DNA from 4 places in the Kitasatospora brasiliensis genome. Region 4 is predicted to be linked to each of the others. Evidence: riboswitches for the same ligand, from Rfam matches in the RefSeq annotation. Region 4 holds a riboswitch; each other region holds the start of a gene.
The links. A riboswitch is a leader RNA that binds a small molecule or an ion and turns the genes downstream of it on or off. The one in region 4 is predicted to bind cyclic di-AMP.

Region 1 (2,192 bases), on a different contig from region 4:
CACCGACTCGTCCTGGGCGCTGCGGCGGCCCGAGCCCCGGCCCGCCGTGCAGGTCGTGGCGCCGGGCGCGCCCACGGCGTCCACCCTCCCCGCCCCGGCGACCCCCGGGATCACCGAGGCCTCCACCCTCCCCGCCCCGGCGACCCCCGGGATCGCCGAGGCCTCCACGCTGCCCGCACCGGCCGCCGCGCGACCGTCCGACTCCGACCTGGAAGTGGTCCGGCTCGACCCGGACCCGGCCTCTCCCGGCGGCACCACCGTCATCCGCGCCTTCGTCGGCAACCGCGGCCCGGGCACCACGTCCTCCCCGTTCACGGTCGTGGTCACCCTGCCCAAGGGGGTCACGCCCGAGGGCCCGTACTTCCCGTCCGACTGCCGGGTGATCGGCCATGCCCGCGGTCACGCCCGCGTCGTGCGGTGCGCGTTCGAACCCGGGCTGCGGGAGGGACGCAGCGCCACCGCCCTCGTGCCGGTCCGGCTCGACCCGGAGCTGCCGACGGGCACGCTGAGCGGCGGCTCGGTCGAGGTGCACAGCGCGGACGACCCGGAGGAGAGCAACAACCGGCAGCCGTTCGACATCACGGTCGCGGCACCGGCCGCCGATTCCTGAGCCGGCACGGTCCTGCCGGTACGGCCCTGCCGGTGGGCGCTCCGCGTCGAGCGCCCACCGGCGGCCTTCCACCGGTGGACCTCTACCGCTGGGCCCGCTACCCGGCCGTCGTGGCCGGGGCCCGGGTGGACGCGCCGGCGGCGGAGACCACCAGCCGCTGCGAGGGCAGGTCGTGCCAGGTGCCGTCGAGGTCCTGCCAGAAGCCGAACTGGGTGTACGTCCCGGCGGGCAGGGTGCGCGCAGCGCTGGTGAAGTCGAACCCGTTCGGGCAGATCCGCACGTCGGACGCGTGGCCGGGGAAGTCGAGGTTCCTCCCGCGCGCGTCGCGCACCCCCACGCCGACGGTCTTCGCGGTGAAGCAGGCCGAGGAGTGAAGGCTGAGCGAGGCGGTGGCGGCCTTGCCCGCGACCATGGCCGCGGGGCCGACCGGCCCGTCCTGGGTGACGGTCGGGACGGGGGCGGCGGGGGCGGCGGGGGCGACGGCCGGTGTGGTGGCGGTCGGCGTGATGGCGGCCTGGGCGCCGGTGACGGACGGCACCCCGAGCAGGCCGAGGCCGCTGATGGCGAACGCCCCGGCCGCGGCGAGGGCGGCGTTGCGGCCGCGGTGGGACGGACGGGCGTGGCGCGGCGCGCGACGGCGGCCGGGCACGAGCGCAGGCCGGCGTGTGGAGCTGGCAGGCGTGGGCATGGGGTCACCTCGGCGACGCCTGCGAGGTGAGCTGTCGGGTTCGGGCTGAGGTCGCCCGGCCGCAGCGCCATGGCGACGCGGCTTCACCCCTAGCCGCGGCCCGCACGCGGGAGCGTACGGGCCGGGCGCTGACCTTGGTTCCCCCGCTCCCGTCCGCTGTGGTGCTCGGTGACCCGCCAGCGGGTGGACGGGACTCGGCGTCCCGGCGGCGGGGTCCGCGAGGGGCGGACGACCGTTGCAGGCTAGGCGGGTCGTACGTGAACGGACAACTCGGCCGGGGCGGTTGTCGCGCAGGTCACAGTGGTGTCGATCAACGACGCTGCGTGTCAGCCGAGTTGATCGCTTTCCGGGGGCCGGGAGGATCGTTCTCCGAGGGCCGGGGGCCGGGGACCAGGAGCCGGGGGCCGGGGCCAGGGGCCGGGAGGATCGGCGGGGCGGGGGAAGCCGGGTCAGCCGAGCCAGGCGTCGATCTGGCTCGCCGCCTCCGGCGCCCAGGCGAGCTCCATGTGGTTGAGGCCGCTGAGCAGCCGGGTCCCGCCGACCGTCGCGATGCCGGTGGTGTCCAGCGCGCTCGCGGTGAACACCAGGCCGTCGCTCGGCCCGCGGTTCTCGTTGAGCACACCCGGGAGGTCGGCCGATCCACCCGCCAGCAGGTACGTGCGCACCGAGGCCGGAACGCCGGCCTGCCGCAGCGGTGCGATCAACGATCCCGCGTCGATCGCCGCCTGGATGCCCTGGCCGGAGGTGTAGAAGCCCTGGCCGCCGTAGTAGGTGGTCCACCAGTCCTGCGCGGTGGAGTCCACCCCGTAGGTGCCGTCCCAGCGGGCGAGCAGCTGGCGCTGGCCCGGGTAGCAGTCGTAGCCGCTGCTCGGCAGGACCCCGAGGCAGGGCTGC
Region 2 (2,192 bases), on a different contig from region 4:
GGTAGGAAACCGGTCCCCTTTCATCCGTGCGCCGCGATCGGGCGTGGCCGCCCGACGTCGGCTCAGGCGAGGTGCAGCACCTGGCCCGGCAGGATCAGGTTCGGGTTGCCACCGACGGTGGCGTGGTTCTCCTGGTACAGCGCCTGCCAGCCGCCGGAGACGCCCTGGGCGGCGGCGATCGTCGACAGGGTGTCACCCGCGCGGACGGTGTAGTCGTGGCCGGCGGCGTGCGGGGCCTGCTGGGTGGCGGCCTGCGGGGCGTACTGCGGCTGGGCGGCGGCCTGGCCGGCGTACTGCTGGTAGACGCTCTGGTGGCTGGTCCAGTACCAGGCGCCGTTGTTCTGGTACCAGTACACCTTGGCGTCGGCGTCCCAGCCGGCCTTGCCGGAGAAGCCCGGGGTCTGGTGGGTCTGCTGCTGCGGGGCGGCCTGCTGGACCAGCGGCGCGGCGGGCTTCTGAGCCGGCTTCGGGGCCACCTTCGGGGCCTGCTGCTGAGCGGGCTTCTCGGCCGGCTTGACGGGCTTCGGGGCCTGCTGCTTCGGGGCCGACTGGGCCTTGCTGCCGGAGGTGTCGACCGCGGCGGCGGCGCCGCCCTTGGTCAGACCGGCCTTCTTGGAGCAGACCGGCCAGGCGCCCGGACCCTGCGAGGCCAGGACCTTCTCGGCGACGGCGATCTGCTGGCCCTTGCTGGCCTGGTTGGCCTGCGGGGCGTAGGCGCCACCGCCGTACGCCTTCCAGGTGCTGGAGGTGAACTGGAGGCCGCCGTAGAAGCCGTTGCCGGTGTTGATGCTCCAGTTGCCGCCGCTCTCGCACTGGGCGACGGCGTCCCAGGTGGAGACGGGGGCGGCGGAAGCACCGGTGGCGGTGAGGAGCGGCATCGCGAGTCCGACGCCGGCCACACCGGCGACGGCGATGGCCTTCTCGGCCTGGGTGCGACGACGGTGGCGGCCAGTTCCAACGAACAGCATGAAGAGGTCCCTCTCCGCACGCCTGCGAGGTGAGCTGTCGGGTTCGGACCGGGAGGTGGCCCGGCCGCCGTACGCGGAAACGTTTCCGCTGGGCGGCTTCACCCCAAGCCGTGGGGACGGCAACAAACCTGGTTCCCCCGCCCCTGCCCAGGGTTCTGGTCGGTTTCCCGTGCGCGGCGGGCAGGATTCGGCGTTCCGCGCACGAGGTCCGCAGCTGCGAACTCCAGGGAGAGTAGACAGATCTTCAGATGAATCACAAGCTCATATCACCGATATCACACCGGGATTACGGCACGTGTTCACCCGCCTACAAAGTGCGGTGTTATGTCCGGTTGATGGGTGTTCACACCCCCGTTTGCTGCCGGTTGGCGACGTTTCGTCAGTGCCGAGGAGCATCCGGAGGGCCCTGCGGCGAGCGGCTCTCCGGGCTGAATTCCACCGGCAGTTCGCGCAGGCCACGCATGATCAGGCCACCGCGCCAGCGCAGATTCTCCGGGCTTTCCGCGAGCCGCAGATCGGGCAGCCGGGAAAGCAGCGTGGCCAGCGCGGCACGCCCCTCCAGCCGGGCGAGCGGAGCGCCGATGCAGTAGTGGATGCCGTGCCCGAACCCCAGATGGGGATTGTCCTTCCGGGCCAGGTCAAGGGTGTTCTCGTCGGCGAACCGGGCCGGGTCGCGGTCCGCCGCGGCCAGCACCACCAGCACCGGATCGCCGACCGGGATGTCCACCCCGCCGATGGTCAGCGGCCGGGTCGCGAACCGCCAGGTGGCCAGCTCCACCGGCCCGTCGTAGCGCAGGAGTTCCTCGATCCCGGTCTCCAGCAGCGCGCTCTCCCCGCGCGCCACCGACTCTTGCAGCAGTCGGCGCTGCTCCGGGTTGCGCAGCAGCGCGTAGGTGCCGTTGCCGATCAGGTTGACGGTGGTCTCGAAGCCGGCGAACAGCAGGATGAAGGCCATCGCCGCGGCCTCGTTCTCGGTCAGGTGCTCACCGTGGTCACTGGCCCGGATCAGACCGGAGATCAGGTCGTCGCCGAGGTCGGCGCGCTTGCGGTGGATCAGCTCCAGCAGGTACGCCCGCATCCGCTTCACCGCGCGCCCCACACCGCCACGTTGGCCGCCGCCATGTCGGATCATCATTCCGGCCCAGTCGCGGAAGTCGTCCTGGTCCTCGGCCGGCACCCCGAGCATGTCGCAGATCGCGTAGATGGGGAGCGGGAAGGCGAACT
Region 3 (2,192 bases), on a different contig from region 4:
TCCGGACCGCCATCCGGCCTCCTCGACTCCCGGACCCGCCCGCCCGCCGGACCGGCCGGGCGCTGACCGTCCGACAGCATCGCGCGGCCGCGAAGCCCGCGACACCGGCGATCGACGCCCCGCGCACCGGAGTTGACGCCGCGTTCGACGGGTCGAACGGAGCGGGAACGACAGCGGCCGGCCCGGCCGTACGAGGAGTTCCCCGTACGGCCGGGCCGGCCTGGGCGTGTCCCGCGCCCATGGCCGCCGTGCGGCGATCACCCGGTCGAGCGGTCACCCGACATGACCATCCCGGAGGATCGGTTCGCCCGCAGCAGCGGTGGTTCCTGGTTCCTACTGCCGAGCCTCAGGCTCAGAGCGCGACGCCGTGCGCGCGCAGGAAGGCGACCGGGTTGATGTCCGAGCCGTACTCCGAGCCGTTGCGGATCTCGAAGTGCAGGTGCGGGCCGGTCACGTTGCCGGTGGCGCCGGAGAGGCCGATCTGCTGGCCGGCGGTGACGCTCTGACCGATCTTCACACCGATCTTGGAGAGGTGCGCGTACTCGGCGTAGTGGCCGTCGGCGAGCTTGATCTCGACCTCGTTGCCGTAGGCACCACCGTTGCCGGCCTTGACCACGACACCGTTGGCGATCGCGCGCAGCGGGGTGCCGGTGGCGGCGACGAAGTCCTGACCGGTGTGGTGGCCGGAGGCCCACATCGAGCCGGCCACGCCGTAGGCGGTGCCCAGCTTCGGGTTGGCCAGCGGGGCGACGAAGCCGGAGGTGGCGGCGGCGACCGGAGTGGCGGTCACGGCCTGGGTCGGGGTGGCGACCTGGAGCTGGGTCTGGAGCTGCGCGGCCGGCTGGGCGGCCTCGGTCCGCACCTGGACCTGGGCCTGGGCCTGCGGCTCGGCGGCCTGGGTCGCCGGGGCGGCCGGCTTGGCCGGGGCCGCGGGCTTCGCCGGGGCGGCGTCGGCGGCGTGGCCCGGCAGCGCGAGCTGCTGGCCAGGGAAGATCAGGTCCGGGTTGGCGCCGACGACCGAGCGGTTCTGCTCGTACAGCGCGTGCCAGCCGCCCTCGACGTCCTTGACGTCGGCGATCTTGGACAGGGTGTCGCCACTGACGACGCGGTAGCTCTCCGACGCGGCGGAAGCGGCCGGAGCGGCCGACTTGGCGGCGGAAGCGGCCTGCGCGGCCGGAGCAGCCGGAGCCTGGTGGGCCTGGGCGCTGATCGCGGTCACCAGCGGAAGGGCGAACGACACACCGGTGACGGCGGTGGCGATGCCGATGCGGGCGGCGCGGGGCAGGGCGATACGACGAGCCTGAGCAGGCATGGAATTTTCCTCTCCGACGCCTGCGAGGTGAGCTGTCGGGTTCGGGCTGGAGTTGCCCGGCCGCGCATGCGCGGCTTCACCCCGAGCCGGTCCTGGACGCCCGCGCACTGAGGCGCGAACTCCGGTCCGGCGACTTACCTGTGGGTCCCCCGCTCCTGCCGTACAGAGTTCGTTTCGAACCACCGGGCAGCGGCAGGACTCGGCGTTCCACCCGGCGGATCCGTCCGGACTGGCCGGGCGGTCGCTGAACTAAAACCCATCCGTTCGGGTGAAGCAATGTCGATCTCTTGAAACGGCGACGACCCCCCGCCCCCCGGTGACCCTCCGCAGGCCCGACCACACGATACGTACACAACCCATTCACTCCCGGCCACTGATCCACGACCCTGCGCCGAGATTCACGACACCGCGCACCCGCCCGCTCACCCACCGCATCCGGCCAACACGCCCACCGGTGACCCTTGTCACGTACGCCCCGGACAACGCAGGATTCGCCCGTGGCCACCTCCGAGGCCGGCACCCTGCGCCTGGGCACCGCGCAGGGTCGCTGGGTACTACTGGCGACGGTGCTCGGCTCCAGCATGGCGATGCTCGACGGCACCGTGGTGAACGTCGCGCTGCCCCGGATCGGCGCCGATCTCGGCGCCACACTGGCGTCCCTGCAATGGACGCTGAACGCCTATCTGCTCACCCTGGCGGGCCTGATCCTGCTCGGCGGCGCGCTCGGCGACCGCTACGGGCGGCGCAAGGTCTTCCTGATCGGCGTGGTCTGGTTCGCCGCCGCCTCCGCGGCCTGCGCCGCCGCGCCGAACATCCATGTGCTGATCGCCGCCCGCGCCGTCCAGGGCATCGGCGGCGCGCTGCTCACCCCCGGCTCGCT
Region 4 (2,192 bases):
CGCCCGCCGAGGAGCAGCTGCCCGCCGAGGAGTAGAGCGCGAAAAGCGGAGCCCCCGGGTTCGGGGGCTCCGCGGGTGGGGCTGGGATCAGGGGTTGAGGCCGCGCTGCTGGAGCCAGGGCTCCGGGTCGACCGGGGCGCCGCCGCCCGGGCGGACCTCCATGTGCAGGTGCGGGCCGGTGACGTTGCCGGTCGCGCCGACCTTGCCGATCTGCTGGCCGGCGACGACCTGGCCGGAGCCCTTGGTGATCGAGGAGAGGTGGCAGTACCAGATCTCGGTGCCGTCGGGCAGGGTCTCGACGATCCGGTAGCCGTACGCGCCGGCCCAGCCGGCCGAGGTGATGGTGCCCTGGCCGAGCGCGTGGACCGGGGTGCCGGTGTCGGCGGCGAAGTCCAGGCCGGTGTGCAGATGGGCCCAGTAGCGGGCGCTCTGGCCGTAGTGGGCGGAGAGCCGGTAGTCCGTCACCGGGAGGGTGAGGGCGGCGGCCTTGGCCCGCTCGGCCTCCTCGGCGGCGCGCTTGGCCTCGGCCTCCTTGGCGGCGGCCTTGGCCTCGGCCTCCTGCGCGGCCTGGACCCGGGCACTCTCCTCGGCGGCGGTGCGCTGGCTGTCGGCCTGGTGCTGGATGCGGGCGGCGAGCGCGAGGCCGGGGTCGGCGGCGAGCGCGACCGGGGTCTCGTCGGGGATCTCGACGGCGGGCGCGGCGGCCGGGGTGGCCGAGGCGAAGCCGGTGGCGCCCAGGGTGGCGGCGACGGCGGTGACGCCGAGCAGCGGGGAGGTTCCGCGGATCTGACGCGGCATCCGGTGGCGGTTGGCCTCGGCCTCCGCGCCGAAGGCCTCCGGACCGAAGTCCTCGGGGCCGTCCGTGCCGGGGTGGTCGAGAAGCTGGGTACCGGCTTGTGCCTGGGTATGCGTCGACGCCACGGAGGCGCGCTCCTTTCCTTCCTTCGCGCCTACCGGGTTAGCTGACGGGTTCGGAGCAGGAAGGTCTCCTACGGCCGGGCCGGGGCCCCGCCGATTCACCCCAAGGAACATGGTTCCCCGGCTCCCTGGCCTGCCCGGAGGCCGGCCGGCGGGATTAGGCGACGGCGCACGGTGCCGTCTGGGTACGGCGTTGACAACCGCGCTGCGTTATCAAACGTTAATCCTAGGAGGCCCTGATTCCAAGCCACCCGTTTGGAGCAGCTTAGGCCCTGGTGATCGGACGTCAACGAACGGCCCCTCATACCCGGGCCCATCTGAGTACACCTACTCATGTGCGGCCCGCGCCGGCGGTCGCATCCTGACGCCATGAGCGCACCGATGAAGACTCGCACCACGGCCGCCTACCACGTCCAGGCCGTCCTCTCCTTCGCCCTGTCGGGCACCGCCCTCGCCGCCGGGATCGCCTGCCTGCCGGTCGGCGCCTGGACCCGGGCTTTCCTCGGGCTCGGCCTCCTCTACACCGTCACCTCCGCGTTCACGCTGGCGAAGGTGATCCGGGACCGCCAGGAGTCCAACGAGATGGTCACCCGGGTCGACCAGGCCCGGCTGGACAAGCTGCTCAGCGAGCACGACCCGTTCAAGGTCGAAGGGGTCTGACGCGCCGGCCGAGTCGGATGCCGGGCGGTCGCGTTCGACGGTCACGCTTGGCGGTCACGCTTGACGGTCACGCTTGACGGCTAAGGCTATTAGCCTTAGCTTTATGGCTATCGGCAGTAACGCCGACCCCGCGCCGGCGGCCCGAGGAGGACCCCCATGAACGGCACCATCACCCCGAGCACCCAGTACCTGGCCGTTCCCGGCGGCCGGATCTCCTTCGACGACACCCGGCAGGGCGAGGGCACCCCCGTCGTCCTGCTCCCGGGCATGCTCGACAGCCGGGCCACCTACCGGCACCTGCGCCCGCTGCTGGTCGCGGCCGGCCACCGGGTCGTCACCATGGACCTGCGGGGCTTCGGCGAGTCCTCCCTGATCTGGGACGACTACAGCCCGGCCGCCCTGGCCGGCGACGTGCTCGCCCTGCTCGACCACCTCGGCATCGAGCGCGCCGTCCTCGCCGGGAACTCCTACACCGGGGCGACAGTCGTCAAGGCCGCCGGGGACGCGCCCGAGCGGGTCGCCGGCATCGTGCTGATCGACGCCTTCGTCGAGAACCCGCCGCCGGGCGCCCTGATGCGCGGCGCCATGGGGCTGCTGGGCGCGGCCCTCGTCCA

Region 1: linked by a shared signal. The riboswitch ahead of QWJ13_RS15555 (hypothetical protein) and the one ahead of QWJ13_RS07930 (M23 family metallopeptidase) in region 4 are both predicted to bind cyclic di-AMP.
Region 2: linked by a shared signal. The riboswitch ahead of QWJ13_RS22255 (LysM peptidoglycan-binding domain-containing protein) and the one ahead of QWJ13_RS07930 (M23 family metallopeptidase) in region 4 are both predicted to bind cyclic di-AMP.
Region 3: linked by a shared signal. The riboswitch ahead of QWJ13_RS16795 (M23 family metallopeptidase) and the one ahead of QWJ13_RS07930 (M23 family metallopeptidase) in region 4 are both predicted to bind cyclic di-AMP.

What each region holds. Positions count from the first base shown of each region.
Region 1 is NZ_JAUOOW010000003.1:777,871-780,062, reverse strand. It holds gene QWJ13_RS15560 (hypothetical protein) at 1-610, shown strand, start outside; gene QWJ13_RS15555 (hypothetical protein) at 708-1,298, opposite strand; cyclic di-AMP (ydaO/yuaA leader) riboswitch at 1,300-1,472, opposite strand; gene QWJ13_RS15550 (esterase/lipase family protein) at 1,748-2,192, opposite strand, start outside.
Region 2 is NZ_JAUOOW010000005.1:607,554-609,745, forward strand. It holds gene QWJ13_RS22255 (LysM peptidoglycan-binding domain-containing protein) at 63-968, opposite strand; cyclic di-AMP (ydaO/yuaA leader) riboswitch at 974-1,139, opposite strand; gene QWJ13_RS22260 (cytochrome P450 family protein) at 1,348-2,192, opposite strand, start outside.
Region 3 is NZ_JAUOOW010000004.1:150,089-152,280, reverse strand. It holds gene QWJ13_RS16800 (APC family permease) at 1-13, opposite strand, end outside; gene QWJ13_RS16795 (M23 family metallopeptidase) at 353-1,312, opposite strand; cyclic di-AMP (ydaO/yuaA leader) riboswitch at 1,315-1,454, opposite strand; gene QWJ13_RS16790 (MFS transporter) at 1,810-2,192, shown strand, end outside.
Region 4 is NZ_JAUOOW010000002.1:24,661-26,852, forward strand. It holds gene QWJ13_RS07925 (hypothetical protein) at 1-35, shown strand, start outside; gene QWJ13_RS07930 (M23 family metallopeptidase) at 88-921, opposite strand; cyclic di-AMP (ydaO/yuaA leader) riboswitch at 934-1,092, opposite strand; gene QWJ13_RS07935 (YiaA/YiaB family inner membrane protein) at 1,288-1,578, shown strand; gene QWJ13_RS07940 (alpha/beta fold hydrolase) at 1,735-2,192, shown strand, end outside.